3 regions of the Streptomyces sp. NPDC058457 genome follow, and region 2 is predicted to be linked to each of the others. Evidence: riboswitches for the same ligand, from Rfam matches in the RefSeq annotation. Region 2 holds a riboswitch; each other region holds the start of a gene.
What was found. Region 2 has a riboswitch for thiamine pyrophosphate ahead of thiO (glycine oxidase ThiO). Riboswitches for the same ligand answer to the same signal wherever they lie in the genome.

Region 1: it holds a riboswitch for thiamine pyrophosphate, as region 2 does, so the genes downstream of both, ACFWPS_RS15340 (thiamine ABC transporter substrate binding subunit) here and thiO (glycine oxidase ThiO) in region 2, are expected to answer to the same signal.
Region 3: it holds a riboswitch for thiamine pyrophosphate, as region 2 does, so the genes downstream of both, thiC (phosphomethylpyrimidine synthase ThiC) here and thiO (glycine oxidase ThiO) in region 2, are expected to answer to the same signal.

The regions. Positions count from the first base shown of each region.
Region 1 covers NZ_JBHXLU010000015.1:123,400-133,060, reverse strand. The annotation lists gene ACFWPS_RS15360 (phosphatidate cytidylyltransferase) at 1-526, shown strand, start outside; gene ACFWPS_RS15355 (cytochrome P450) at 736-1,980, shown strand; gene ACFWPS_RS15350 (VOC family protein) at 2,018-2,806, shown strand; gene rlmN (23S rRNA (adenine(2503)-C(2))-methyltransferase RlmN) at 2,874-3,980, shown strand; TPP riboswitch at 4,024-4,131, shown strand; gene ACFWPS_RS15340 (thiamine ABC transporter substrate binding subunit) at 4,214-5,287, shown strand; gene ACFWPS_RS15335 (ABC transporter permease) at 5,332-6,930, shown strand; gene ACFWPS_RS15330 (ABC transporter ATP-binding protein) at 6,930-7,955, shown strand; gene ACFWPS_RS15325 (LAETG motif-containing sortase-dependent surface protein) at 8,035-8,739, opposite strand; gene ACFWPS_RS15320 (LOG family protein) at 8,900-9,661, opposite strand, start outside.
Region 2 covers NZ_JBHXLU010000071.1:53,248-62,908, reverse strand. The annotation lists gene ACFWPS_RS39165 (DUF4126 domain-containing protein) at 178-792, shown strand; gene ACFWPS_RS39160 (phytoene desaturase family protein) at 840-2,384, shown strand; gene ACFWPS_RS39155 (hypothetical protein) at 2,406-3,413, opposite strand; gene metF (methylenetetrahydrofolate reductase [NAD(P)H]) at 3,470-4,393, opposite strand; gene thiE (thiamine phosphate synthase) at 4,509-5,156, opposite strand; gene ACFWPS_RS39140 (Rv2175c family DNA-binding protein) at 5,200-5,565, opposite strand; gene ACFWPS_RS39135 (NAD(P)/FAD-dependent oxidoreductase) at 5,699-6,937, opposite strand; TPP riboswitch at 7,080-7,191, shown strand; gene thiO (glycine oxidase ThiO) at 7,189-8,349, shown strand; gene thiS (sulfur carrier protein ThiS) at 8,346-8,558, shown strand; gene ACFWPS_RS39120 (thiazole synthase) at 8,562-9,356, shown strand; gene pknB (Stk1 family PASTA domain-containing Ser/Thr kinase) at 9,621-9,661, shown strand, end outside.
Region 3 covers NZ_JBHXLU010000010.1:8,231-17,891, forward strand. The annotation lists gene ACFWPS_RS10930 (metallophosphoesterase) at 1-345, shown strand, start outside; gene ACFWPS_RS10935 (hypothetical protein) at 526-1,395, shown strand; gene ACFWPS_RS10940 (winged helix-turn-helix transcriptional regulator) at 1,441-1,857, opposite strand; gene ACFWPS_RS10945 (NADP-dependent oxidoreductase) at 2,014-2,952, shown strand; partial or broken gene ACFWPS_RS10950 (phosphomethylpyrimidine synthase ThiC) at 3,144-3,335, opposite strand; gene ACFWPS_RS10955 (hypothetical protein) at 3,521-4,258, shown strand; gene thiC (phosphomethylpyrimidine synthase ThiC) at 4,372-6,192, opposite strand; TPP riboswitch at 6,185-6,362, opposite strand; gene ACFWPS_RS10965 (YibE/F family protein) at 6,434-8,002, shown strand; gene ACFWPS_RS10970 (SsgA family sporulation/cell division regulator) at 8,173-8,610, opposite strand; gene ACFWPS_RS10975 (IclR family transcriptional regulator) at 8,710-9,435, opposite strand.

The sequences.
Region 1 (9,661 bases), on a different contig from region 2:
GCGGATGACGGAACCGCCGGAGGGCTATCTCAAGGACGTCACGGCGGGTCTCTTCGCGGCGTTCTACGTCCCGTTCCTGGCGACGTTCGTCGCGATGATGCTCACCGCCGACGACGGCCCCTTCCGGGTCATGACCTTCCTGCTCCTCACGGTGGTCAGCGACACCGGCGCCTACGCGGTCGGCTGGCGCTTCGGCAGCCACAAGCTGGCCCCGCGCATCAGCCCCGGCAAGACCCGCGAGGGCCTGGTCGGCGCGGTGCTGTTCGCGATGGTCGCGGGCGCGCTGTGCATGCAGTTCCTGATCGACGACGGTACCTGGTGGCAGGGCCTGCTGCTGGGCCTCGCGGTCGCGGCCAGCGCCACGCTCGGCGACCTCGGCGAGTCCATGATCAAGCGGGACCTGGGCATCAAGGACATGGGCACGCTGCTCCCGGGCCACGGCGGCATCATGGACCGCTTGGACTCGCTGCTGCCGACGGCTCCGGTGGTGTGGCTGTTGATGGTGCTGTTCGTCGGCAGCGGCTGATCTGCTTCGCCGGGAGCGGCTGATCTACAGACACGTCGGCAGTGGCTGACGTACAGCTGTCGTAGGCGAGCCCCCGTCCTTCACAGGGCGGGGGCTCGGCGGCATGTCGGCCCCGGATGACGCAGCAGAAATCGCATGGTCAGGCCGGTCAGAGGGAGACTCCCTGTGAGGACGCGGTGTCCTCCGACGTGCGTGCAGGGAGTGTGCCCATGCCCCTCGACCCGGCCCCGGCCTCCACCCCGTCCCCGACCACGCCTCCTCCGCCGGTGCGGTTCTGGCCCGTCGACGATCTGCCCGCGCTCGACCCGGACCCGTTCCTGGACGAGCTGCTGCGCGACGAGCCCGTCACCCGCATCAGACTCGCGCACGGCGAGGGGGACGCCTGGCTGGTCACCCGGTACGAGGACGTCCGCTTCGTCACCTCCGACCCGCGTTTCTCCCGGGAGTCGGTCGTCGGCCGCGACATCACCAGCATGCGCCCGGCGCCCGTGGCCTCCCAGACGGCCGGCCTCCAGTACATCGACCCGCCCCGGCACAACCGGCTGCGCCGGGTCGTCGCCCGGGCCTTCACCGGGCGGGCCATGCAGCGGCTGCGGCCGATGGCGGAGCGCCGGGCCGGCGAACTCCTCGACACCATGGAGGCCGCGGGCCCACCGGCCGACCTCATGGAGTATCTGCACGGCCCCTTCCCCATCGCCGTGATCCGTGACTTCCTCGGCATCGACGAGAAGGACTGGCACCGCTGGGCGGCCACCGGCGAGGCGCTGCTCTCCGCGGGCCCCGACGCGGAAGCGCGCGCCCGGGAGGCCGCCCGGACCACCCGGGCCCGGATCGCCGAGCTGCTGCAGAGCCGCCGCGAGGAGCCCCGCGACGACCTCGCCGGGGTGCTGGCCCAGGCCACCGCGGACGGCGAGATCACCGGCGACGAGGCGATCTCCCTGGCCACCGCCATCCAGGTCAGCGGAGGGCACGCGGTCCGCAACAACAGCGGCTCGATGATGTACGCGCTGCTCACCCACCCCAAGCACCTGGACCGGCTGCGCCGCGAGCCGGAGCTGCTCCCCAAGGCGGTGGACGAGCTGTTCCGCTACGTCCCGCACCGCAACGGCGTCGGCATCCCGCGCGTCGCCGTCGAGGACGTCGAGGTCGGCGGCCAGCTGATCCGGGCCGGCGAGGTCGTCTACAACGCCTACGTCGCCGCCAACCGCGACCCCGCCGTCTTCGACGACCCGGACGACCTGGACTTCGACCGCGCCAACGGCCCCCACCTGGCCTTCGGCCACGGCCCCCACCACTGCATGGCCGCGATCATGGCCCGCATGGAGGCCGAGACCATGATCGGCTCGGTGCTCTCCCGTTTCCCCGGCATCCGCCTGGCCGTACCCCCCGAGGAGGTCGAGTTCCAGCGCCAGGGCCTGATCCGGGGACCGCGTACGCTGCCCGTGACCTGGTGAGCGAAGGCGGCCGCAGACGGCCGAGGAGGACCCCGCAATGCTGACAACCCAGTATGTTCCCGGCGCTCCGAACTGGCTCGACGTGGGCACCCCCGACACTGACGCGAGCGCCGCCTTCTACTCCGCCGTCTTCGGCTGGGAGCACCGGTCGGCCGGACCGGAGGCGGGCGGCTACGGCTTCTTCGAACAGGACGGCGGAACGGTCGCCGGGATCGGCCCGCTCACCGAGGCGGGCGCGAGCGCGTCCTGGCGGGTGTACTTCCACACCCCGGACGCCGACGCCACCGCCAAGGCCGTGGAACAGGCGGGCGGCAGCGTCCGGATCGCCCCGGCGGACGTCTTCGCCTTCGGGCGGGCGGCCGCCTTCGTCGACCCCACCGGAGCGGACTTCGCGGTCTGGCAGCCGGGCGACACAAAGGGCCTGGACCTCGTCGCGGTCCCCGGCAGCCTGGCCAGGACGGAGCTGTACACCACCGACGCCGGCGCGGCGAAATCGTTCTACGAGTCGGTCTTCTCCTGGCAGACCCGCGATGTGCCGATGGGCCCGGAACTGACCTACACGGTCCTCACCCCGGCGGGCGGCGGCCCGGCGGCGGCCCACGGCGGGCTGATGCAACTGCCCCAGGCCAACCTCGACGCCGGATCGACGCCGAAATGGCACCCGTACTTCGAGGTGACCGACTGCGACGCCACGCTCGCCAGGGCCACCGAGGCCGGAGCCACCGTCCTCATCCCGGTCACCGAGGCCCCGGGCATCGGCCGCTTCGCCATGTTCCTCGACCCCTTCGGCGCCCTCCTCGCCATCATCACCACCGCCGTGCGCTGAGCCCCTGGACCCCTGCCGAATCCACGGTCGCGGGCCACCGCAGTTGATCTGCGACACTGGTTGGGTTATGCCTAAGCCCGGAGAACTCACTTTCGTCGCGCCGCGCGGAGCCAAGAAGCCGCCGCGGCATCTCGCTGATCTCTCGCCCGCCGAGCGCAAGGACGCGGTGGCCGAGGTCGGGGAGAAGCCGTTTCGTGCCAAGCAGCTCTCGCAGCACTACTTCGCGCGGTACGCGCACGACCCCGAGCAGTGGACGGACATCCCGGCCGCCTCGCGGGACAAGCTGCGGGAGGCGCTGTTCCCCGAGCTGATGACCGTCGTACGGCATCTGTCGACCGACGAGGGGACGACCCGCAAGACGCTGTGGAAGCTCTTCGACGGGACGCTCGTCGAGTCGGTGCTGATGCGTTACCCGGACCGGGTGACCATGTGCATCAGCTCACAGGCGGGATGCGGGATGAACTGCCCGTTCTGCGCGACCGGGCAGGCGGGGCTGGACCGCAATCTGTCCACCGCGGAGATCGTGCACCAGATCGTCGACGGGATGCGGGCGCTCCGGGACGGTGAGGTGCCCGGCGGGCCCGCGCGGCTGTCCAACATCGTCTTCATGGGGATGGGGGAGCCGCTCGCCAACTACAAGCGGGTGGTCGGAGCCATCCGCGCGCTGACCGACCCCGCCCCGGACGGGCTCGGGCTCTCGCAGCGCGGGATCACCGTCTCGACCGTCGGACTCGTCCCGGCCATCCACCGGTTCGCCGACGAGGGCTTCAAGTGCCGGCTCGCGATCTCGCTGCACGCCCCCGACGACGAACTGCGCGACACCCTCGTCCCCGTGAACACGCGGTGGAAGGTGCGCGAGGTCCTCGACGCCGGGTTCGAGTACGTCGAGAAGAGCGGGCGGCGGTTGTCGATCGAGTACGCGCTCATCCGCGACATCAACGACCAGGCCTGGCGCGGGGACCGGCTGGGCCGGCTGCTCAAGGGCAAGCCCGTGCACGTCAACCTCATCCCGCTGAACCCGACGCCGGGTTCGAAGTGGACCGCGTCGCGGCCCGAGGACGAGAAGGCGTTCGTCGAGGCGATCGAGGCGCATGGTGTGCCCGTCACCGTCCGGGACACCCGGGGTCAGGAGATCGACGGCGCCTGTGGTCAGCTCGCGGCGACCGAGAGGTAACCGCCGTAGGCACCGAGCGGTAGGATCTGGCCAACACATCTTCATAATCCGACAGGGGAGCGCCACAGCGCTGAGAGTGCGGCAACCGGGCCGCAGACCCTCTGAACCTCGCCCAGGTCATTCTGGGTAGGAAGTTCGGTCATCACTCAAGCTGTTGCGCCCTGCCCGCACACCGCGGGCAGGGCCGCGTCTCTTCCTGGTCAACTCCAGGAGGAAGAACACCAGTGCACACCATGCACACCAGAACCTTCGTGGCCGCGGCGGTCGGGCTCGGGCTCGTGACGCTGTCCGCGTGCTCGTCCTCGTCCTCGGGAAGCGGGGCCGAGTCAAAGACCATCACCCTCGTCAGCCACGACTCGTGGGCCGTCTCCAAGAACGTGCTCCAGGACTTCGAGAAGCAGTCCGGCTACCAGGTCAAGGTCCTCAAGGACGGTGACGCCGGGCAGGCCGTCAACAAGGCGATCCTGACCAAGGACAACCCGCAGGGCGACGTCTTCTTCGGCGTCGACAACACCCTGCTCTCCAGGGCCCTCGACAACGGTCTCTTCCAGCCGTACGAGGCGAAGGGGCTCGACACGGTCGGTACGGCGTACCAGCTCGACGCGGCCAGGCACCGGGTCACGCCCATCGACTACGGCGACATCTGCGTCAACTACGACAAGGCGTACTTCAGCAAGCACAAGCTGACCCCGCCGACGTCGTACGCCGACCTCGTCAAGCCCCGGTACAAGAACCTCCTCGTCACCGAGAACGCGTCCACGTCCTCGCCGGGGCTCGGGTTCCTGCTCGGCTCGGCCGCGCAGTACGGGGACAGCGGCTGGCAGGGCTACTGGAAGCAGCTCAAGGCCAACGGCGTGAAGGTCGTCGACGGCTGGGAGCAGGCCTACAACGAGGAGTTCTCCGGCTCGGCCGGCGGGAAGAAGGCCGGCGGCGACCGGCCGCTCGTGGTGTCGTACGCCTCCTCGCCGCCCGCCGAGGTGATCTACGGCGACCCGAAGCCCAGCACCGCGCCCACCGGTGTCGCGACCGGCACCTGCTTCCGGCAGATCGAGTTCGCCGGGCTGCTGAGCAACGCCGGGAACAGCAAGGGCGGCAAGGCGCTCATCGACTTCCTGGTCTCCAGGGAGTTCCAGGAGGACATGCCGCTGAACATGTTCGTGTACCCGGTGGTGAAGGGGGCGAGCGTGCCTGCCGAGTTCACGAAGTACGGGCCCGCCGCCCAGGATCCCGAGACCATGGCGCCCGACAGGATCGCCGCCAGCCGTGACCAGTGGGTCAAGACGTGGACGTCACTCGTACTGAAGTAACCGGAGCAGCCGGCAGGCGCGGGAGCGCGGCGCGGCTCGGGCTGATGGCCGTGCCCGTCGCGTTCTTCGCCGTCTTCTTCGCCTGGCCGGTCGCGGCGATCGTCACGCGCGGCCTGAAGGCCGACGGGGTCTGGCGGTTCGGGCGGATCGCCGACGTCCTCGGCCAGTCCGACATCCGGCACGTGCTCTGGTTCACCACCTGGCAGGCGCTCGCCTCCACCGCGCTGACCCTGCTGGCCGCGCTGCCCGCCGCCCATGTCTTCGCGCGCCTCGACTTCCCCGGCAAGCAGGTGCTGCGGGCCGTGGTGACGGTTCCCTTCGTGCTGCCGACGGTCGTGGTGGGGACCGCCTTCCTCGCGCTCGTCGGTCGGGGCGGGCTGCTGGACGAGTTGTGGGGCGTACGGCTCGACACCACCGTCTGGGCCATCCTGCTGGCGCACGTCTTCTTCAACTACGCGGTCGTCGTACGGACCGTGGGCGGGCTGTGGGCCCAGCTGGACCCGCGGCAGGAGGAGGCCGCCCGGATGCTCGGGGCCTCCCCGCTGGGCGCCTGGCGGAAGGTCACGCTGCCCGCGCTCGTGCCCGCCGTGGCCGCCGCCGCGCTGATGGTGTTCCTGTTCACCTTCACCTCCTTCGGTGTGGTGCAGATCCTCGGCGGGCCGACGTTCTCCACCCTCGAAGTGGAGATCTACCGGCAGACCTCCGAGATCTTCGACCTCTCCACGGCCGCCGTCCTCACGATCGTCCAGTTCGTCGCGGTCGGCGCGATCCTCGCCGTGCACGCGTGGACGGTACGGCGGCGGGAGAGCGCGCTGCGGCTGGTGGACCCGTCGGTGACGGCACGCCGGCCGCGCGGGGCCGGGCAGTGGGCGCTGCTCGCCGGAGTCCTCGCCACCATCGCCGTCCTGCTCGTGCTGCCGCTGGCCGTGCTGGTACGGCGGTCGCTGGACGGGGGGTTCGGGTACTACCGGGCGCTGGGCGACGCCGACGGCGGGACCTTCCTGGTCGCGCCGATCGAGTCGGTGGTCAATTCCCTGGAGTACGCGGTCGCGGCCACCGCCATCGCGGTGGTGATCGGCGGACTCGCCGCCGCCGTACTGGCCCGGCGGGACGCGGGGCGGCTGGTCCGGGGCTTCGACGCGCTGCTGATGCTGCCGCTCGGGGTGTCCGCGGTGACCGTCGGCTTCGGGTTCCTGATCGCGCTCGACAGACCGCCGCTGGATCTGCGCCAGTCCTGGATCCTCGTCCCGCTCGCCCAGGCGCTGGTCGGTGTCCCGTTCGTCGTACGGACCATGCTGCCCGTGCTGCGGGCCGTGGACGAGCGGCTGCGGGAGGCGGCGGCCGTGCTCGGGGCCGCGCCGTGGCGGGTGTGGCGGGAGGTCGATCTGCCGATGGTGCGGCGGGCGCTGCTGATCGCGGCGGGGTTCGCGTTCGCGGTGTCGCTCGGGGAGTTCGGCGCGACGGTGTTCATCGCGCGGCCGGACAACCCGACCCTGCCGGTCGCCGTGGCCCGGCTGCTGTCCCGCCCCGGTGATCTCAACTACGGCCAGGCGATGGCCCTTTCCACGATTCTGATGGTGGTGTGCGCGGTGGCGCTGCTGGTGCTCGAACGGCTGCGGACCGACCGGACGGGGGAGTTCTGATGCTGCTGGCTCTCGACGCGGCCACCGTGCGGTTCGGCGGGCGGGCCGTGCTGGACGCCGTCGATCTCGAGGTCGCCGAGCACGAGGTGGTCTGTGTGCTCGGGCCGAGCGGAAGCGGCAAGTCGACGCTGCTGCGGGTGGTCGCGGGGCTGCAACCCCCGGCTTCCGGGCGGGTGCTGCTCGACGGACACGACCAGACGCGGGTGCCGGCGCATCGGCGGGGGGTCGGGCTGATGTTCCAGGACCACCAGCTGTTCCCGCAGCGGGACGTGGGCGGGAACGTGGCCTTCGGGCTCCGGATGCGCGGTGCGGGGAAAGCACAACAGGCCGAGCGGGTCGGCGAGTTGCTGGAGCTGGTGGGGCTTCCGGGGGCGGCCCGGCGGGCTGTCGCCGGGCTCTCCGGCGGGGAGCAGCAGCGGGTGGCGCTCGCGCGGGCGCTGGCGCCCCGGCCCCGGCTGCTGATGCTCGACGAACCCCTCGGGCAGCTCGACCGCTCGCTGCGGGAGCGGCTCGTGGTCGAACTCCGGGAGCTGTTCGGGCGGTTGGGCACCACCGTGCTCGCCGTGACGCACGACCAGGGCGAGGCGTTCGCACTGGCCGACCGGGTGGTGGTGATGCGGGACGGGCGGATCGCCCAGTCCGGCACGCCCCTCGACGTCTGGCAGCGGCCCGCGGACGAGTTCGTGGCCCGCTTCCTCGGCTTCGACAACGTGGTCCCGGCGACCGTCGAGGGAACGGTCGCGGTGACGCCGTGGGGGAAGGTGCCGGTGCCCGAGGGCTCCGGGCAGGGGACGCGGACCCTGCTCGTACGGCCGGCCGGCGTACGGCTGGTCGCCGCCGACGCGGGGCTGCCCTGCACGGTGGCCGCCCGTACCTTCCAGGGCACCCATGTCACCGTCCACCTCCAGCCCCAGGACGGCGGCGGCCCCCGCCTGGCGGCGGCCTGCGCGCTGCGGGAGGCACCGGAGGCCGGGGACGCGGTGGGCGTCGAGTTCGACGCGGCGGAGACCGTCGTACTGGACTGACCGCGTGCGCGGGTACGGCCGAGGCCCGTCCCCCGGGGATACGGGGACGGGCCTCGACGGTGTACGAGCGTGAGGTGCGTCAGTTACCGCTGTGCGCGCCACGACGGCGCATGCCGAACCAGACCGCGCCACCGCCGACCGCCACGAGCGCGGCCGCGACACCGGCGATCAGGCCGGTGTTGGAGTTGGCACCGGTCTCGGCGAGGTTCGACTCACCGACGGCCGGGGACGGGGCGTTGTCCGACGTGGACGCCGGGGCGGTGCTGCTGCTGTCCGTGGCCGACGGGGTCGGGGAGTCCGACTCGGCCGGGGTGGACTCGGACTCCGACGGCGACGGGGTGGCCGACTCCGAGGGGGAGGGGCTGGTGCTCTCCGCTGCCTTGCAGGCGGTGGAGGGAGTGGTCAGGTTGTCCTTGATGTCCGCATCGACCTTGCCGTTGTCGGTCGTGACGCGGATACGGTACACGGCGTTCGGCGCCCAGTCCTCGGAGAAGCTGACCGTCGCACCTTCCTTGGTGCCCTTGATGGGCTTCGCGTCGCCGACCTGCTTGGCGTCGGCGCCGTTGGTCTCGAGGAAGACACTGATGGTCGCCGGAGTACCTGTGGCGTCCTGGTCGGTGACGGTGATGACACCGTTGGAGCCGTCGCAGGTGGCTTCGGCGGAGAACTCGGAGATGTTGCACGCGAGGGCGGTGCTGGACACGCCCAGGACCAGCGCGGCCGACGCGGAGGCAACACCCAGGATGCGCACGGAACTACGTGCACTGCGGCGGGATATGGACACGTTTGTCCTTACTGAGTGCATAACTGCGGGGGGTAGTGGGGGGAGTTGACGCAACGGTGAGGTGAGGCATCAGCATCCCCGGGAGGCTCACAGGTCTATAAGCGCTCCATAAGTAGTGTCAATGCATATGCGGTCCACGTGCGTTGACTTTGCTCGCTTATTAATCAGCGAGGCGTTTCAGCGCCTGTGAAGCTTGCTCGATCCGGTCAACGAGGGCGATACGGGACGCCATCGCGCGTTCCCCCGCGAGCGAGGTCAGCAGCTGCCAGGCCGGCAGCTTCTCGCTCCAGTGCGCCTCGTTCACGAGCACCATCGGGGTCGGCTTGCCCCGCGACTCGTAATAGTTGGGCGTCGCGTTGTCGAAGATCTCCTGTACGGTCCCGGCGGCACCCGGCAGGAACACCACACCGGCGTTGGAACGGGCCAGCAGGCCGTCCTCGCGGGTGGCGTTGGCGAAGTACTTGGCGATGTGCGCGGCGAAGGCGTTCGGCGGCTCGTGGCCGTAGAACCAGGTGGGGATGCCGACCGAGGGGCCGCCGTCCGGCCAGCGCTCGCGGACCTCGAAGGCGGCGCGCGCCCAGTCGGTGACCGACGGCCGGAACGAGGGCGCCTTGGCGAGGAGTTCCAGGGCCTCGTCGAGCATTCCGTCGTCGAAGGGGGCCGCGTAGGCGCCGAGGTTCGCCGCCTCCATCGCGCCCGGCCCGCCGCCGGTCGCCACGGTGAAGCCGGCCCGTGCCAGCTCCCGGCCGAGCCGGGCGGCACCGGCGTACTCCGCCGTGCAGCGCGCCATCGCGTGGCCGCCCATCACGCCCACCACCCGGGCGCCGACGAGGAGTTCGTCCAGGGCGTCGGAGACCGCGTCGTCGTGGATCGAGCGCAGCATCGAGCCGAAGATGTCGCCGTCCGCCCTGGTCTGCTGGAA
Region 2 (9,661 bases):
CCGCCGCCCCGTGTCGGCGGTACCGGACCTCGCGCCCCTTTCCGTGTCTCCACTCTCTCGTTCACGCAGGTCGCGGCCCATCCGCGCGCGTACTCAACTCGCTCCCTAGGTACGCGTACTCAGGTGTGCGCACGCAGGCCCAGGACGGGCGGCCGCCGACTGGTTACGATCGCGTCCGTGTCGGTACTCCCCTTGGTCTTCACCAGCGGCTGGGCCAGCGGAATCAACGCCTATGCGGTGGTGCTGCTGCTCGGTCTCTTCGGCGCGACGGGCCTGAGCGACGACGTCCCCGAGACGCTGCAGCGCCCCGAGGTGCTGATCGTCGCGGGCGTGCTGTTCCTGTGCGAGGCGGTCGCCGACAAGATCCCGTACGTCGACTCGGCGTGGGACTCCGTGCACACGGTGATCCGGCCGGTGGCGGGCGCCTGGGTCGGGGCGCTGCTCGCCGGGCACAGCGGCTCGCTCTCGGACGTGGCGGCCGGGCTGGTCGGCGGTTCCACGGCCCTCGCCAGCCACACCGTGAAGGCCGGCACCCGGATGGCGATCAACACCTCGCCGGAGCCGTTCAGCAACATCGTGGTGAGCCTCGCGGAGGATCTCGGGGTCGCCGGCATCGTGACGTTCGCGATGTTCCATCCGCTGCCGGCGGCGATCATCGCGGGTGTACTGCTGGCCACCGGCCTGATCGTGCTGGTGTTCCTGATCTCCCGGATCCGGCGCTTCTGGCGCCGCCGCGCCCAGCGCCGGGAGGAACGGCGGCTCGCGGCGCAGGTGGGACGGCCGCCCGGCTGACGGCCCGCCGGGCCGGAGTGTCAGTGGCGGTCGATAAAGTCGCGGGCATGGGACGGATTGCGGTGATCGGCGCCGGGATGGGCGCCATGGCGGCGGCCGCCCGGCTGGCCGTCGCGGGCCACCGGGTGACGGTGTACGAGCGGACGGACACGTACGGCGGCGGGGTGGGCCGGTTCGAGCGTGACGGGTTCGCCTTCGACACCGGCCCCGGGCTGCTGCCGCTGCCCGCCGTCTACCGCGACCTGTTCGTCAAGACCGGCAGGGAGCCGCTGGAGGACTGTGTCGAGCTGGTCCAGGTGGACCCGTCGGCCCGGCACGTCTTCGCCGACGGCACGGCGGTCTCGCTGCCGAACGCGTCCCGCGCGGGCGTCGTCACCGCCCTCGACGAGGCCCTCGGGGCGGGCGCCGGGCAGCGCTGGGGCGACTTCCTGGTGCGGGCCCGGGAGGCCTGGGACCGCACCAGGCGCCCGCTCCTGGAGGAACCGCTGTGGCCGAACTGGCAGGTGCTGGCCGAGCGCGAGCCGTACCCGTCGGTGCCGCACAAGAAGCTGCTGCGCACCCGCCGGGCGGCCACGCTCGCCGAGATCGGCGCCTGGGAGCTGCGCGACGAGCGCCTCGCCGCCCTCCTGAACAGCCATGCGCTCGCCCACGGCCTCAACCCCCGTGACACTCCGGCGAGCGCGGCCGTCCTGCCGTATCTGGAGCATGCCTTCGGCACCTGGTATGTGCGCGGTGGCACAAGGGAGTTGGCGCGCGCGGTGTACGAGCGGTGCGTGCGCCGGAGAGTCGAGTTCGTGTTCGGCGCAGAGGTCACGGCGGTGCTGGCGAAGGACGGCCGCGCGGCGGGGGTGGAGCTCGCTGGGGGCACCTCCCAGGCTTTCGGCTCTGGGGGAGGCGGTGTGATCGACGTCGACCATGTGGTGGCCGGAGTGGATCCGGTGCGGCTCGACGCCCTCACCCGGCGGACGGGGTGCCCGCTGGACGCCGACGGTGATGTGCGGGCCGACCGGAAGGCGGCGCGGCCGGGCCGCTTCACCGTGCTGCTGGCGCTGCGTGGCGGGCGCGAGGCCGGTGCCGCACACCGCACGATCGTGCACGCCCCGGACGAGGAGACCGAGCTGGACCTGTTGGCCTCACCCGGCGGCGACCGGCCGGTGTGCCCCACCGTGACGGTGCTGCGCCCCGACGACCCGGCGCTCAGACCGGACGACGACCACGAGTCCGTGGTGCTGTCGGCGGTGTTGTCGGCCGAGGCCGGCTGGGAGCGGGAGAGCACCGTCGGGGCCTACACGGATTTCCTCCTCGAAGCCGCCGAGACCGCCGTTCCGGGGCTGCGGGAGCGCCTGATCTGGCACGAGACGCGACTGCCGGAACGGGACACGGCCACCACCGGGTCCGGGGGGATCTCCGCTCCGGCCCTCGCGGGCGGCGAGGGCCGCTTTCTGCACCCGGCCAACACCACCCGGTTGCCTGGCCTGTACCGGGTGGGCGGCCGGTCGCACCCCGGCGGTGGGCTTCCGCATGCGGGTATGTCGGGGGCGCTGGTGGCGGGGCTGATCGTGGAGGGGCCGGAGTTCCGCGGCTCGCAGTGAGCCGGGCTCTTCGGGGCCGCTTCAGAAACGGTACTGCTGCTCGTCGTACCCGTTGCCCTGCTGTTGGCCCTGCTGCTGCCCCTGCCCGTCGTCGCCCTGCCCCTGGTAGGGGTACGGCTGCTCCTGCGGGAGTTCGCCGCCGTAGGTCTCGTCGGCGCGCTGCTGCGGTACCCAGACACCGCCCGCCGGGGTCTCGCCGTAGCCGCCGGTGCCGTACTGGCCCTGGGCGTACCCCTGCTGGTCGTACTGCTGGGTGCCGTACGACGACTGGTCGTACCCGGTGCCGCCGTAGGTCTGGTTGTTGCCGATGTACGGGTCGGAGTAGTTGGCGTACTGCTGCTGGGCGCCCGTGTCGTAGCCGTACTGCTGCTGGCCGTAGCCGGAGTAGTCGTAGGCGTAGTTCTGGTCGGTGCCCTGGGCGGCGTACGCCTGGTCCTGGCCGGCGGTCGCGTAGGCGGCCTGCTGGTCGCCGGTGGCCGCGTAGCCGGCGTCTCGGTAGACGCCGTAGGAGCCGGTGTCCTCGGGCATCGGCTGCGGTTCGTACACCGTGCTGGACTCGGCCGCGCCGGGCTCCATGGTGCGGGCCGCCGGGGTGAAGACGTCGTCACGCTCGTAGTCGTCACCGCCGTAGGACGGCATGCTGCCCGTGGCGTAGGCGCCCTGCTGCTCGGCGTAGGCGGCGTCGGCCGCGTCGGGGTCGGTGGCCTCCAGGCCAGCGTCCTCGTCCGGCTCGCCGCGGCGGCGCTTGGTCAGGCCTTCGTCACCGTCCGTGCCGGGGCGCTTGACCGCCCAGCCGGCCTCGAAGCCGCGGCGGAACGACAGCGTGACGTAGGTCTGGCCGACCGCGAACGCGATCGCGCCCACACCGATCACGATGACCGAGGGGATCAGGACACCGAACACGACCCCGAGGAAGCCGACGAAGGCGAGCAGTCGCCAGCGCAGCCGCGCCTTGTACTGCAGCAGCACCTCGCCGAGCAACCACAGCGCGACGATGCCGAACGCTACGTAGAGGACCGTCCAGCCCATGTACGCCCCTCCTCCTGTGACCGCTACGCAGTGTGTCGTACTCCGGTGCGGCCGGTCTAGGCCCGCGGGGGATGGTGCAGGCCCAGGTTCTCGTAGATTTCCAGCGTCGCCGTGGAGTTGTTGAGCGTGATGAAGTGCAGTCCTGGCACTCCCTCGGCCAGCAGCCGGGCGCAGAACTCCGTGGCGTATTCGATGCCAATGGAGCGTACCGCCGCCGGATCGTCTTTCGCTGTGAGGATCCGCTCTTTCAGGGCGTCCGGGAAGGCGGCGTTGCTGAGTTTGGGCAGCCGTTCCAGCATCTTCACACTGGTGACGGGCAGAATTTCCGGGATGACCGGGGTCTCGCAGCCGGCCGCGGCGACCGAGTCACGAAGGCGAAGGTACGACTCGGGCTGGAAGAACATCTGCGTGATGGCGTAGTCGGCGCCCGCGCGGCACTTGTCGACGAAGTGCCGGACGTCGGCGTCCCAGTCGCCGGAGCGCGGGTGCATCTCCGGGAAGGCGGCGACACCCACGCAGAAGTCGCCCGACTCCTTGATGAGCCGGACGAGTTCGGCCGCGTAGGTCAGGCCTTCCGGGTGCGCCACCCAGTCGCCCATCGGGTCGCCGGGCGGGTCACCGCGCACCGCGAGCATGTTGCGGATCCCGGCGTCCGCGTACTGGCCGATGATGTTGCGCAGTTCGGCCAGCGAGTGGTCGACCGCGGTGAGGTGGGCGACCGGGGTGAGCGTGGTGTCGGCGACGATCTGCTGGGTCTCCTTGACCGTGCCCGCGCGGGTCGAACCGCCGGCGCCGTAGGTCACGGAGACGAAGTCGGGGGCGACCGCCTCGACCCGCCGGAGCGCGCTCCACAGGTTCCGCTCGCCCTTGGGGGTTTTCGGCGCCGAGAACTCGAACGAGTACGTGTTCTTGCCGGTGGCGAGCATGTCGCGCACGGTGCGTGCGCGGTCAGTCCTGGTCGATGCGGTTCCTAGGGCCATACCCGCAGGTTAGCCAGGGGCGGACGGCCACCCAACCGAACTCGGGATATTTGCCCGAATTGTCGAGCTCGCGTCCGGATACTGGACAAGTTTCCGGACAGCGACCCCCTGCGCGTCACCGCGACCGCAGGCGCTTCGCGAACTCGGCCGCCGCCGCGCCCGGGTCGTCGGCCGCGGTGAGCGCGCGGACCACGACCACCCGGCGGGCACCCGCGTCCAGTACCTGGTCGAGGTTGCCGAGGTCGATGCCGCCGATGGCGAACCAGGGGCGGTCGGTGCCCAGCGCGGCGGTGTACCGCACCAGGCCGAGGCCGGGGGCGGGGCGGCCGGGCTTGGTGGGGGTGGGCCAGCAGGGGCCGGTGCAGAAGTAGTCCACGCCGTCCTGCACGGCGGCCGCGGCGGCCTCGGACTCGGCGTGCGTGGACCGGCCGATCAGGACGTCCGGGCCGAGGACCGCGCGGGCGGCCGGGACCGGCAGGTCGCCCTGGCCGAGGTGGAGCACGTCGGCACCGGCGGCGTGGGCCACGTCCGCGCGGTCGTTGACCGCGAGCAGCTTGCCGTGCCGGGCGCAGGCGTCGGCGAACACGGCGAGGTGCTCCAGCTCCTCGGCGGCCTCCATGCCCTTGTCGCGCAGCTGCACGATGTCGACACCGCCCGCCAGGACCGCGTCCAGGAACCCGGCGAGGTCGCCCTGCTCCTTACGGGCGTCCGTGCACAGGTAGAGCCGGGCATCGGCCAGCTGGGCGCGGGCGGTGTCGGTCATCGGTGTCCCCCGTCGGTTCGGTACTGGTTGCCTCAGACGTGCCTCAGACGGCGAGCGCCTGGGCGCGGCGCTTCACCTCCGTGCCGCGATTCTCGCTGAGCGCCTGTGCGGGGGTGCCGGGCAGGGTCTCGTCGGGAGTGAAGAGCCACTCCAGCATCTCTTCGTCGGTGAAGCCGTCGTCCCGCAGAAGCGTCAGGGTGCCGGTCAGGCCCTTGACGACCTTGTCCCCGTCGATGAAGGCGGCGGGAACGTGCAGTGCCTTGTTCTCACCACGGCGGACGGCGATGAGCTGGCCCTCCTTGACCAGCTGCCGCACGCGCGTCACCTCGACGTCCATCATCTCTGCGATGTCGGGGAGGGTGAGCCAGGCGGGGACGAGAGCATCGATGTTTGCGTCAATCTCGGTCACGGGGTCAAGGGTAGGCGTTCTGCCGGGTGGGCCGCGATGGGTGGGGGCGGGATGTGTCGTCGTTCGGGTGCGGCGCCGTAGGGGCTGGTCGCGCCCACGCGGCGCAGCCGCATATCGGTACAGCCCCGCGCCCCTAAAGGGGCGCCGCAGTCGCGTTTTTCAAGGGGCGGGCGGGGTCGGACAGGGCCTCCGGGTCCATTTCACGGCCGGCCTCGATCAGGCGGCGGCCTTGCGCCAGGTCCCGGGGGCGGCCTACCGCCAGCAGAGCGACCAGGCGGCTCTCGCGGAGCCAGCAGACGCTCCAGGACGGGCCGGAAGGGTCGCCGCGCCACACCAGGCGGTCGGCGCCGGCGTGGTGGCCGGCGTACTGGACGAAGCGGCCGAACTGCTCCGACCAGAAGTACGGGACCGGGTCGTAGACCGCGTCGGACTCGCCGAGGATGTTGGCGGCGACCGTGCGCGGGCCCTGGAGGGCGTTGTCCCAGTGGTGGACCAGCAGGCGCTCGCCGTAACGGCCGGACGGGAAGGAGGCGCAGTCGCCGACCGCGTAGACGTCCGGGACGCCGGTGCGCAGACGGTCGTCGGCCAGCACGTCGCCGTGGGTGCCCAGCTCGATGCCGGAGCCGGCCAGCCAGGCGGTGGCGGGGCGGGCCCCGATACCGACCACGACGGCGCCCGCGGGCAGCCGCGAGCCGTCGTCGAGCACCACCGCGCCGGGCTCGACGCCGGCCACGCGCGCGTGGGTGCGCAGTTCGGTGCCGCTGTCCGCGTACCAGGCGGTCATGGGCGCGGCGACCTCGGCCGGGAGCGCTCCCGCGAGCGGGCGGTCGGCGGCCTCCACGACCGTCACCGCGCAGCCGGCCTCGCGGGCCGCGGTGGCGAACTCGGCGCCGATCCAGCCCGCGCCGACGACCACGATGTCGTGCTGCCGGGCGAGCACGGGCCGCAGCCGCTCAGCGTCGTCCAGGGTGCGCAGCAGATGGACGCCGGGCACCCCCTCGGTGCCGGGCAGCGTGATCGGCTCGGCGCCGGTGGCGAGGACCAGGACGTCGTACGGCACCGGTCCGGCCTCGGTGTCCAGCTCGTGGTCGGCGGTGCGCACGCCCAGCGCGTCGCGGCCGAGTGCCAGCTCGATGCCGAGCGCCTCGAAGTCGACCTCGAAGGCGGAGCCCTCGGCCTTGCCGAGCAGCACGGCCTTGGAGAGCGGCGGCCGGTCGTACGGCTGGTGCGGCTCGGCGCCGATCAGCGTGACGGTGCCGGTGAACCCCCGCTCGCGCAGGGCGACGGCGGTCTGCACCCCGGCCATGCCCGCGCCCACGACGACCACGCGCCGCGTCTGTGACGTGCTCCGTCCCTGCGTCTGCTCGCTCACCTGATCACCATAGACAAGTCACCATGGAGAAGAACGATAGACAACTGACAAAGAGTCAGTCAGGGGCGCGGCGAGTGACCTGTTCCACAGCGCGGTCCGAGGCCGTCTTACAAGGGCGGAGCTCCGCGGGCTAGGGTGACGGGGAAGCACACGCGGGAGCCCGGACGCACCGGGCTGAGAGGGAGGCTGGCGGCCTCCGACCGTACGAACCTGATCCGGGTCATGCCGGCGAAGGGAGGGGCTGGACGCCCATGTCCTCACGTACGTCCGACGTCCTCGTCATCGGGGGCGGAATCATCGGCCTGGTCACGGCCTGGCGCGCCGCGCAGCGCGGGCTCGCCACCGCCCTGGTGGACCCCGCGCCCGGCGGCGGGGCCGCGCAGGTCGCGGCCGGGATGCTGGCCGCGGTCACCGAACTGCACTACGGCGAGCAGACCCTGCTGGGGCTCAACCTGGCCTCCGCGCGCCGCTATCCGAGCTTCGCCGCCGAGCTGACCGAGCTCACCGGCCACGACCTCGGCTACCGGCGCTGCGGCACGCTCGCGGTCGCGCTGGACGCCGACGACCGCGCCCATCTGCGTGAGCTGCACGCGCTCCAGCAGCAGTCGGGACTGGAGTCCGAGTGGCTGTCCGGGCGCGAGTGCCGGCGCCTGGAGCCGATGCTCGCGCCGGGCGTGCGCGGCGGGCTGCGGGTCGACGGCGACCACCAGATCGACCCGCGCCGACTGGCGGCCGCGCTGGTGGCCGCGTGCGAGCGGACCGGGGTGGTCCTCCACCGCGACTGGGCCGAGCGCCTGGAGGTGGCACGGGGACGCGCCGCCGGTGTCCGCACCCGTGCGGGTGACACGTTGGGTGCCGGGCAGGTGGTGCTCGCCGGCGGGAGCCTGAGCGGGCGGCTGGCGGGCGTGCCGGACGACGTGCTGCCGCCGGTGCGGCCGGTGAAGGGGCAGGTGCTGCGGCTGACCGTGCCCGCGCGGTACGCGCCGTTCCTCAGCCGGACCGTACGGGCCGTGGTGCGCGGCGGGAACGTCTACCTGGTGCCCCGGGAGAACGGCGAACTGGTCGTCGGCGCGACCAGCGAGGAGCTCGGCTGGGACACGACGGTCACGGCGGGCGGGGTGTACGAGCTGCTGCGCGACGCGCACGAGCTGGTGCCCGGGATCACCGAACTGCCCCTGACCGAGACCCGGGCCGGGCTGCGCCCCGGCTCCCCCGACAACGCGCCGCTGCTCGGGCCGACCCGCCTCGACGGGCTGCTGCTGGCCACCGGGCACTACCGCAACGGGGTGCTCCTCACGCCGGTCACGGGGGACGTGATGGCGGAGCTGCTGGCCGGCGGCGAGCTGCCGGAGGAAGCCCGTCCGTTCACGCCGAGGCGATTCGGCGCCGTCCTTGTGGAGCAGACCGCATGAACATCTCCGTCACCATCTCCGTCAACGGGGAGCGCCGGGAGATCGCCCCGGGCACCGCTCTCGACACGCTCGTGAAGTCCCTCACCGCCGCGCCCTCCGGGGTGGCCGCGGCCGTCAACGAGACCGTCGTACCGCGCGGGCAGTGGGCGGCGACCGGGCTCGCCGAAGGCGACCGCGTGGAAGTCCTCACCGCCGTACAGGGAGGCTGAGCCATGGCCGACGACCCGTTCGTCCTCGGGGGTACGACCTTCTCCTCCCGGCTGATCATGGGGACCGGGGGTGCGCCCAGCCTGGAGGTGCTGGAGCGGGCGCTCGTCGCGTCCGGGACCGAGCTGACCACGGTCGCGATGCGGCGGGTGGACCCGGGGGTACGGGGATCCGTGCTGTCGGTCCTCGAACGGCTCGGGATCCGGGTGCTGCCGAACACGGCGGGGTGCTACACCGCCGGGGAGGCCGTGCTGACGGCCCGGCTGGCGCGGGAGGCGCTGGGGACCTCGCTGATCAAGCTGGAGGTCATCGCCGACGAGCGGACGCTGCTGCCGGATCCGGTCGAGACGCTGGACGCGGCGGAGACGCTGGTGGACGACGGGTTCACGGTGCTGCCGTACACGAACGACGATCCCGTGCTGGCCCGGAAGCTGGAGGACGTGGGGTGCGCCGCGGTGATGCCGCTCGGGTCGCCGATCGGGTCCGGGCTCGGGATCCGCAACCCGCACAACTTCCGGCTGATCGTCGAGCACGCGCGGGTGCCGGTGATTCTGGACGCGGGAGCCGGTACGGCGTCGGACGTGGCGCTGGCGATGGAGCTGGGGTGTGCGGGGGTGATGCTGGCGTCTGCGGTGACGCGGGCACAGGATCCCGAGCGGATGGCTCACGCCATGCGGGCCGGGGTGGAGGCGGGGCGGCTGGCCCGGCTGGCGGGGCGGATTCCCCGTCGGTACCTCGCGGAGGCGTCGTCTCCTGCGGAGGGCCTGGCCGTGCTGGACCCCGAGCGTCCTGCGTTCTGAGCGCCGGCCCGCTCCCGCCTCGTCTCCCACCCACGCACCACCCGAAACCGTCTGCTGAGAAGCGGGACTCTCCCGTGGGGGCCGAGCACCGTCGGCGGCTGCGGGAAGGGGGAGAAAGCATGCCCGAGGCCGGTCGGTGTCGGCGGTCGCGGGTGGGTAGGTGCATATTTCAGCCAGGTGCGAAGCGTCACAGGTGCGCTGCAGTCCCCGGGGGAAAGCGGTCTCACCTGTGGGGCTGTCAGTCGGTCCTCGTACACTCGCTGGGTGGATACGACCCTTCAGGACCCCCTCGTCGGGCAGGTGCT
Region 3 (9,661 bases), on a different contig from region 2:
ATCGAGGCGGTCAACGACACCGTCCGCGAGACCATCACGCGTAATGACGCGGACGAGGTGTGGGATCTGTTCCGCAAGTTCACCAAACGCTTCTCCTTCCGCGACGAGGGGGGTGCAGACGCCGTCCGTTCCCTTCTCGATACGTACGGCGGCACCCGCATCGTTCACGGACACAGCCCGATTCCCTATCTGCTGGGGGAAGTCGGCTCCGAGGAGGGCGAAGAGGGCACCGGCCCCGTTGTGGCGGGACCGCACGTCTACGCAGACGGGCTCGCCATCGCCATGGACGGCGGCGTGACCATGGCCGGAAAGCTGCTGGTGAGGCAACTTCCGCTGGACAACTGAGCGTTCGCCGGGCTGTTCCGACCCCCCGACGTCACACGCGGGCAACCCCAATTTCCGGCAACCCCCTGTCACCGCGTGCCGTAACGGCTCTACCATCGGTTTATCCGTAGCAGGCTCCCCTCCGTTTCTGCCCGACGGTTCGCCGGCGTGCGAGCCACAAGCCCTACGGAGCATCGGGGGATGCACATGAACAGCGTTCCGCAGCACCTGCACAGCGAGGACCGCCAGGAATACGAGCGGATCCTCGATGAGGCGCTGCGCTCCGCCCAGTACCGTCCCGAACTGGCCGGTATAGGCCAGCGTTTGAACACCGAACAGCTGCGCACCATGGCGCTCAACGCCACCGCACTGATCACGGCGGCCGCGGCGACCGAGTACCAGCACTATGTGAAGGTCCGCGAGGAACTGCGCAATCCGGCGCGGTCCACCCCGGCCGCCGTCCACGAGTCCGGCTCCGCAGAGCCGGGCACGGGCGGCGCGATGGGGCTCGCCACCACCCTCGGCGAGGCCGCCGAGACCACCGGCGCCGGAGGCTTCGCCCTCGCCCTGGTCCTGGCGCCGGTGCTCGCCGGCACCGCCGCAGCGATCTTCCTGCTCGTCGGCTACGTCCTGAAGATGCTGGACCCGGCCCCGGCGTTCGCCCAGACCATGCTCACCGCGGGCTGGGTGTTCGGCGTGGTGACCGCGGCCGCCATCATCATGGCCGGCGCGGGACTGCTGCTCACCGCACTGCGCAACAGCCCCTCGCTGGAGGCCGGAGCCTACGGCGAACCCGGCGGGGAGGTGGCCAAGGCCCGGGAGGCCTGGCGGGACGCCCTGCTGGAGCGCGGCATCCTGCCCTTCCTGCGGGAAGCACTGGCCACCGACACCGGCACGGCCGGACTGCGCCACACCGCCCCGTCGAGTCCGGCGGGCCGGATGCCACGACTCGGTTACGACCGTCCCGGCTTCAGCACCGACGACGGTACCGCCCCCGCCCCCCGCCCGAGCTTCACCAGCCCGGACTACACCAGCCCGGACTTCGGAGGCCCGGAACACCAGCCGGAATGACCCGGCTTGCGCCCCCGGCCAGGGGGCGCAGGCCGGACACCCGGTCTACGAGGCCGCGCCGGGGAGCCGGCGGGCGGAGCGCCCGTCGAACTCCTCCCGCGCCGCCTGCATGGCGGCGACGTTCGCCTGCGACCAGTCGGTGATGCGCTGCACGAGCCCGCCCGCCTCCTGGCCCAGCCGGGTCAGCCGGTACTCCACCCGCGGCGGCACCGTCGGATACACCGTGCGGGTCAGCAGTCCCTCCCGCTCCAGCGCGCGCAGGGTCTGCGTCAGCACCTTCGGCGTCACACCGTCCAGCCGTCTGCGCAGCTCCGCGAACCGAATGGGCCGACCGTCCGCAAGGGCCACCAGCACCAGCATGGTCCACTTGCCGGCGATCACGTCCAGCACGGCACGGGTGGGGCAGTCGCGCAGGAAGACGTCCACGCCGCCGTGTTCTCTCAGGTCGAAGCCGGTATCCATGAGGAACCTCGATATCAGGAAAGTGCCTACTTCCACAGGACAGTTGCCGGGACCGAGCATGGAACGCGCCGCGACCGCCGCGCCCCGCCGCCACCCGCCGCCACCCGCCGCCCGCCGCCCGCCGCCCGCCGCCCGCCGCCGAGGAGCCTTGGTCTGATGTCCGTCCGTATGCATGCCGTCGTCCAGTCCGTGTTCGGTGGTCCCGAGACGCTGGAGTACGCCGAGACCGGCATACCGGAACCGGGCCCCGGCGAGGTGCTGCTGCGGGTCGCCGGGGCCGGGGTCAATCCCGGCGACGCGGTGCTCCGCTCCGGCCGGGTGCCGGAGCTGGTCGAGCTGCCGTGGACGCCGGGCAACGATGTCGCCGGTGTCGTCGAGCGGGCAGGCGAGGGCGTGACACGGTTCGCCCCGGGCGACAGGGTGTACGGCATGCTGCCGGTCTCCCGGCGCGGTGCGTACGCCGAGTTCACCGCCGCATCGGCCGAGGCGCTGGCCCCTGCTCCCGGGAACGTGGATCTGGCGGTCGCGGGTGCCGTCCCCCTGGCCGCGGTGACCGCCTGGCAGGCGCTGGCCGTGCTGGCGCGGGTCCGGCCCGGTGACCGAGTGCTGATCCATGCGGCGGCCGGTGGCGTCGGCCATGTCGCGGTGCAGCTGGCCAAGGAGCTGGGGGCGTACGTCATCGGCACCGCCCGGGCCGGCCGGCACGACCTGCTGCGCGGGCTGGGTGCCGACGAGCTGATCGACTACACGACCACCGGCTTCGAGTCCGCCGTGGCTCCGGTGGACACGGTCCTGGACCTGGTCGGCGGCTCCTACGGACCGCGCTCCCTCGATGTGCTGCGCCCCGGCGGCCTGCTCGTCGGTGCGTCGATCGACCCGGGAACGGACGAACTCCAGGCGGCCGAGCGCGGGATGCGCTACGTATGGGTCACTGCTGCTCCCTCCGGTGAGCTGCTGGAACGGATCACGGAACGTATCGAGGCGGGCCGGCTGCGGGTACTCGTCCAGGACACCTACCCGCTGTCCGAGGCCGCCGAGGCCCACCGCGCGATCGAGGCCGGCCGCACCACCGGAAAACTCGTCCTGGTCCCATGAGAGGCACTACCGTCCCCCTGTGACGGTCCGTCCATGAAGGTCCGTCACAAGGTGCGCGTGGTCCGCTCGACGGTGACCACCCGAACTCGCCGCGTACGTGCTGGCCCACGTCGAGGCATGGCGAGCCCGATAGCCGGGGCAGTGTGCCGGAGCCCGCTTCCCGAACCGCCGGCACACTCCCGGGCCCGCCCTCAGTCCGCGATCGGCAGATACACCCGGTTGCCCGCGGCCGCGAACTCCTTCGACTTCTGAGCCATCCCCGCCTCAACCTCGGCCCGACTCCCGCCGTGCTCGCGACGGATGTCCTGCGAGATCTTCATCGAGAACAGGTTCGGGCCGGAGTCACTCGCGGAGCCTGGGATGAGGCTGTCGTCGTATCCCCTTCAGGATGGCCCCCAGCTTGTACGCCGACTCAAACTGAGCACTCCTCGGACAGTCGGACGGTACGGTTCACACGTGCATTGATCTTCTGAGCGGCGGCCAGGGCCCCGCAGACGGGTTGAGGCGACTCCGGCAGGCGGGGCCGCCTGACAGGCGTAGCCGTCACTACTTCACCGGAGATCACGCAATGGCTGCTCAGCAGCTCATCACCTACCGTGCGTTCGTCGAACTCGCCACAGCTGACCACCACGTTGTCGGGCTCGTGCTCAAGGGATCTCAGGCCCATGAAGGCATGCCGACGAGGTACTCCGATCACGACCTATACGTCGTCGTCGCTGACGACGCAGCAACGGATCTCACTCGGTTCGCCGACCATCGCACAGCCGAGCTCGACCTCGTCATCCTCCCGCTTGCTGAATTCCGGACTGCAGGAATGCCTGGCTTCGAACGCTACGCCCTGGCCCGCTCCCAGATCGTGCTCGACCGGCTCGACGGAGGCATTGCCCAGATCCTGGCCGCCAAAGCCCGGCTCGGCGTCGATGAGGCTTTCCGGGACGCCGGAGAGTGGCTCGACGCCTACACCAACTCTGTCTACCGCTCCGTCAAGAACGACCGCGATGGGCATCCCTTCGCCGCCCGCCTCGACGCTGCCGACAGCATCGGTAGTCTGTTGGAGTTGCTCTTCGCGCTCGACCGGCGCCCCCGTCCGTACAACAAGTACCTGGAGTGGGAACTCGCCCGCTACCCGCTGCCCGGTTGGGACACCGATTCGCTGCTGGACACCTTGGCCCGCATCTCAGCAACAGGCGAGGTGCCCTTGCAGCGGAGCCTCTTCGGCCGTGTCGAGGCAGCGGCCCGACGTGCAGGGCACGGCGCGGTTCTGGATGCATGGGGCGAGGACCTGAACCTGATGCGTCCGCAATAGCAGCTGCCGATTCACCCACTGACTCCAGCGAGTTTCGTCACAGGCCAACGGCGTGAAGCTCTGACGTGGCGGTGCTCCCAACCTTTCCCTCAAGGGAGCACCGCGTCACGGCGTCAGTCGGCGATCGGCAGGTAGACCCGGTTCCCGCTCGCCGCGAACTCCTTCGACTTCTGGAGCATCCCCTCCGCGATCTCCTCGGGCGACGCCCCCTCGGCCGCCGCGCCACCGAACCGCTCTGTGATGCTTTGGCTAATCTTCATCGAGCAGAACTTCGGCCCGCACATCGAGCAGAAGTGGGCCGTCTTCGCCGGCTCCGCCGGAAGTGTCTCGTCGTGGAACTCGCGGGCCGTGTCCGGGTCCAGGGCGAGGTTGAACTGGTCCTCCCACCGGAACTCGAAGCGGGCGTCGGACAGCGCGTCGTCCCACTCCTGTGCACCCGGGTGGCCCTTGGCGAGGTCGGCCGCATGGGCGGCGATCTTGTAGGTGATGACGCCGGTCTTGACGTCGTCCCGGTTGGGCAGGCCCAGGTGCTCCTTGGGCGTGACGTAGCAGAGCATCGCCGTGCCCCACCAGGCGATCATCGCGGCACCGATACCGGAGGTGATGTGGTCGTACGCCGGCGCGACGTCCGTGGTCAGCGGGCCGAGCGTATAGAACGGAGCTTCATCGCAGATCTCCTGCTGAAGGTCGATGTTCTCCTTGATCTTGTGCATCGGGACATGGCCCGGGCCCTCGATCATCGTCTGTACATGGAAACGCTTCGCGATCCGGTTGAGTTCCCCGAGCGTGCGCAACTCCGCGAACTGCGCCTCGTCGTTGGCGTCCGCGATGGAGCCGGGGCGCAGACCGTCGCCCAGGGAGTACGTGACGTCGTAGGCGGCGAGGATCTCGCAGAGTTCCTCGAAGTTCTCGTACAGGAACGACTCCTTGTGGTGCGCCAGGCACCAGGCCGCCATGATCGAGCCGCCGCGCGAGACGATGCCGGTCTTGCGGTTGGCGGTGAGCGGCACGTACGGGAGGCGCACGCCCGCGTGGACGGTCATGTAGTCCACGCCCTGCTCGGCCTGTTCGACGACCGTGTCCTTGTAGATCTCCCAGGTCAGTTCCTCGGCCCTGCCGTCGACCTTCTCCAGGGCCTGGTAGAGCGGCACCGTACCGATGGGGACGGGGGAGTTGCGCAGCACCCACTCGCGGGTGGTGTGGATGTTGCGGCCGGTGGAGAGGTCCATGACCGTGTCGGCGCCCCAGCGGGTCGCCCAGGTCATCTTCTCGACCTCCTCCTCGATGGAGGAAGTGACCGCGGAGTTGCCGATGTTGGCGTTGACCTTCACCAGGAACCGCTTGCCGATGATCATCGGCTCGATCTCCGGGTGGTTGACGTTGGCGGGCAGTACGGCCCTGCCCGCCGCGATCTCCTCGCGGACCACCTCGGGAGAAACGTTCTCGCGGACGGCCACGTACTCCATCTCCGGGGTGATCTCGCCCCGGCGGGCGTACGCGAGCTGCGTCACCGCCTCGCCGTCCCGGCTGCGGCGCGGCTGGCGCGGGCGGCCCGGGAAGACCGCGTCCAGGTTGCGCAGGCCACCTCGCGGCGAGGTGTGCTTGATCCCGTCGTCCTCGGGACGGACGGGCCGGCCCGCGTACTCGGCGGTGTCGCCGCGGGCGGTGATCCAGTTCTCCCGCAGCGGCGGCAGGCCCCTGCGGACGTCGGTCTCGACGAGCGGATCGGTGTACGGGCCGGAGGTGTCGTAGAGCGTGACCGACTGCCCGTTGGTGAGGTGCACCTGACGGACCGGCACCCGGAGGTCGGGGCGGGAGCCCTCGACATACCCCTTGTGCCAGCCGATGGACTTCCCGGCCTCCTGGGGCGTTTCGCCCATAATGGGCTGTTCGTCCTGGCTGAAGGCAGGCGTGCGCGCGTCCTTGTTGGTCATGAGACCTACTCCCTACGCCGGCATTACCCGGTAACAGGTTCGGCGGTCGACGCAGCGGCTTCCGTCGGGCGGCGTTTCCTGTGAAACATCACTCGTTCCACGTGAAACGTCGCGAATACGGAGGTCAGCGCCCTCTCAGCCCGGTGCTCCGAGCTCCCGCGTGTGCAAAGGTGCCTCCACGCTAGCGTCAATTCGGGCGCGGTGAACAGAGGGCCCCTGCCGTTCTTGCGATGATCGGGCGGTGACCTCGACACAGCAGCACCCCTATCCGCCCCCAGACCCGCGGCGCGGCAACGGCGCCACGCAGGGCGGCGGATCCGGCCACGGGGGCCATGGTGCCGGTGACGGACACATCCACGGGCAGGGCGAGCCGTACGACCAGGGGCACGCTCTCAGCCACGCCCGCCATCACGACAACGGCCAAGCCCACGGCCACGGGGAGGCCCATGGCCATTCGCCCGGTCCGAGTACCGGCCAGAGCGGCTCCGGGCCCGGCGGTGGTCACGGCCACTCGCACGGACACAGCCACAGCCACGGCCCTGCCGCGCCCGTCTCCAAGCATCTGCGCAAGGTCATCGCGGCCATCCTGATCCCCTTCACCGCCGCGGTCGTGGTCGGCCTGGTGGTGCTGTGGCCCGGCGGTGCCCCGTCGCACGAGCGCACCGGCGTCGGCTTCGACCGCCAGACGCAGGCGGCGACGGTCACCAAGGTCGTCTCGGTCAGCTGCAAGTCGGTCAACGCCTCCGGCGGCGGCTCGACCGGAGACACCTCCACCACCGACGGCACTTCCTCGAAGGAGGAGGGCGGCACCTGCAAGAAGGCCACGGTCCGGGTCGACGTCGGCAAGGACAAGGGCCGTACCTTCACCGAGATCGTGCAGCCCGATCAGTCGCGGCAGTTGCACGAGGGTGAGAAGGTCGTGGCCGCGTACGAACCCTCCGCACCCAAGGACCTGCAGTACTCGGTCACCGACGTGAACCGGAAGTTCCCGATGGCACTGCTGGCCGGGATCTTCGCACTCGCCGTGGTGGTGGTGGGCCGGCTGCGCGGTGTGATGGCGCTGGTCGCGCTGGCGGTCAGCTTCCTGGTGCTGACCCTGTTCATCCTGCCGGGAATCCTGCAGGGATCGAACCCGCTGCTGATGGCGGTGGTCGGGTCGAGCGCCATCATGCTGATCGCCCTGTACATCTGCCACGGGCTGTCGGCCCGGACCTCGGTGGCGGTGCTCGGCACGCTGGTCTCGCTGTGTCTGATCGGCCTGCTCGGCTCGGAGTTCATCGACTGGGCCGCGCTCACCGGCAACACCGACGACAACACCGGCCTGATCCACGGCCTGTATCCGTCGATCGACATGAGCGGTCTGCTGCTGGCCGGTGTCATCATCGGCTCGCTGGGTGTCCTGGACGACGTGACGGTGACCCAGACCTCGGCCGTCTGGGAACTGCACGAGGCCAACCCGACGATGGGCTGGCGCGGGCTGTACCGGGCGGGCATCCGCATCGGCCGTGACCACATCGCGTCCGTCGTCAACACCCTCGTGCTGGCTTATGCGGGTGCCGCGCTACCGCTGCTGCTGCTCTTCTCGATCGCGCAGAGCAGTGTGGCCACGGTCGCCAACAGCGAGCTGGTCGCCGAGGAGATCGTGCGCACCCTGGTCGGCTCGATCGGCCTGGTCGCCTCGGTGCCGGTCACCACGCTGCTCGCGGCCCTGGTGGTGTCCGCCGACCGGCCGGGCACGGAGACAGCCGTGCCCGTGGAGGCCGCGCCGGCCGCGGGACGCGGCGGGCGGGGACGGCGCCGGAAGCGGTGAGGCGCAGTGGACGGCCCGGGAGGAGGCCATCCACGAGGCACGAGGTGAGACACGGGCGGTCCACATGAGGAGAAGCGTTCCGGCTGGGGGTCGGCGCCGAACACGCAGAAGCGTTCCTGCGCGTCCTCACGCGACTCGTCGGAGCGGCGTGCGCCCTGTGCCGTAACGCTTCAGCCGGCACTCTGCTCCTCGGCCAGGATGCGGTCCAGGGCCTCGTCGAGATGGGCGTCGAAGTCGGCGAGCGAGCCCTCCTGGCCGAGCGGCACCAGCTTGTCCGTTCGGTCGAGGAAAGCCACCAACGGAGGTGCGGAGGACCGGAACACCGCCTGGTCGCCGCCGACCTGAAGCCGGATGAGTACCTCGCCCAGCACCTCGGCATCGGCGGGCGCGATGTGCACATCACCCTCGCCGCACGGCCGCCCCACCCCGTCGATCAGCAGCTCGCGGCCGAAGGCCCAGGTCACCGGCGCGTCCCCGGGCAGGTGGAAGGTGAGCCGGACGGCATAGGGATCACAGGTCTCGTAGCGCAACTCCACGGGGATGCGGAAGGAGAGCTCCTCCGAGACGAGAAAGCTCATCATGACTTCTGCTTGTACGGACTCGCGCATTGCCTACCCCGTCATATGACACCGACTGGCCGGGTTTTATCCCTTTGATGGTGGTCAAATCTTGCTGAACGTACACGGGAGATCACAAGGAGTGAGTTTTCAGATACTGATAGCGATCGCCAGGGACCCCAGATGCCGAGCCACTTCGGCCTGCAGCTGCCGGACGGCGGGCAGCAGCCGGTCGGCCTGGTGGAGGGGGAGGGAGACGGCGATGGTGGCGGCCGTGGTGCCGACGGTGAGGGGAATCGCCGCGCACACCGTCCCCAGTGCGTACTCCTGGCGCTCCACCACCGGTTCCATCCGCCGCGTCCGCTCCAGCCGCCGCAGCAGCGTCTGACCGTCACGGACCGTGTACGGGGTGAGGGGCCGCACGGGATGGCGGCCCAGATGGTCGCGGCGGACGTCCTCGTCCAACTGGGAGAGGAGACACTGGCCGACGGCGTGCGCGTGCCCGGTCTCGCGGAAACCGGCCCACTCCTCGACCGCCGGGGTACCCGGGGAGTCGGAGACGCACATGACATCGATCTCGCCGTCCCGGTACATGGCGTAATACACCGGGACACCGATCGAATCGCGCCAGTGGGCGAGGGTGTCGACGACCGCGCTGCGACGTTTCTGCTGCGCCCCGCTGCTGCTCAGCCGCTCCGCCGCCTCGCCGAGGAAGAAGAGCCCCTTGTCGCGGCGCAGATAGCCCTCGTGGACCAGGGTGCGCAGCAGGTGGTAGGCGGTGGGCAGCGCGAGGCCCGTTTCACGGGCCAGTTGTTTGGCGGGTGCGCCGTGTGCGTGTCCGGCGACGCACTCCAGCAGGCGCATCGCGCGCTGCACGGAGCCGATGAGCGTGGCCGAGTGCGGCTGTGCGGGGTCGACCGGGGTGGCCGGCCGCTGTACGGGGGGTGTGCTGGAACGTCGTTGGGCGGGGGGTGCTGGATGTTCCGTGGGTGCGGGGGCGGCGTCAAGCGTGGCCAAGGGTCACTCCCGGAGCGCGAGGGGGTCAGCGACTCTAACCGTCCGCCGGCGCTCCCGGTCCGCCTGTACGGGAAACTTCCCTCCC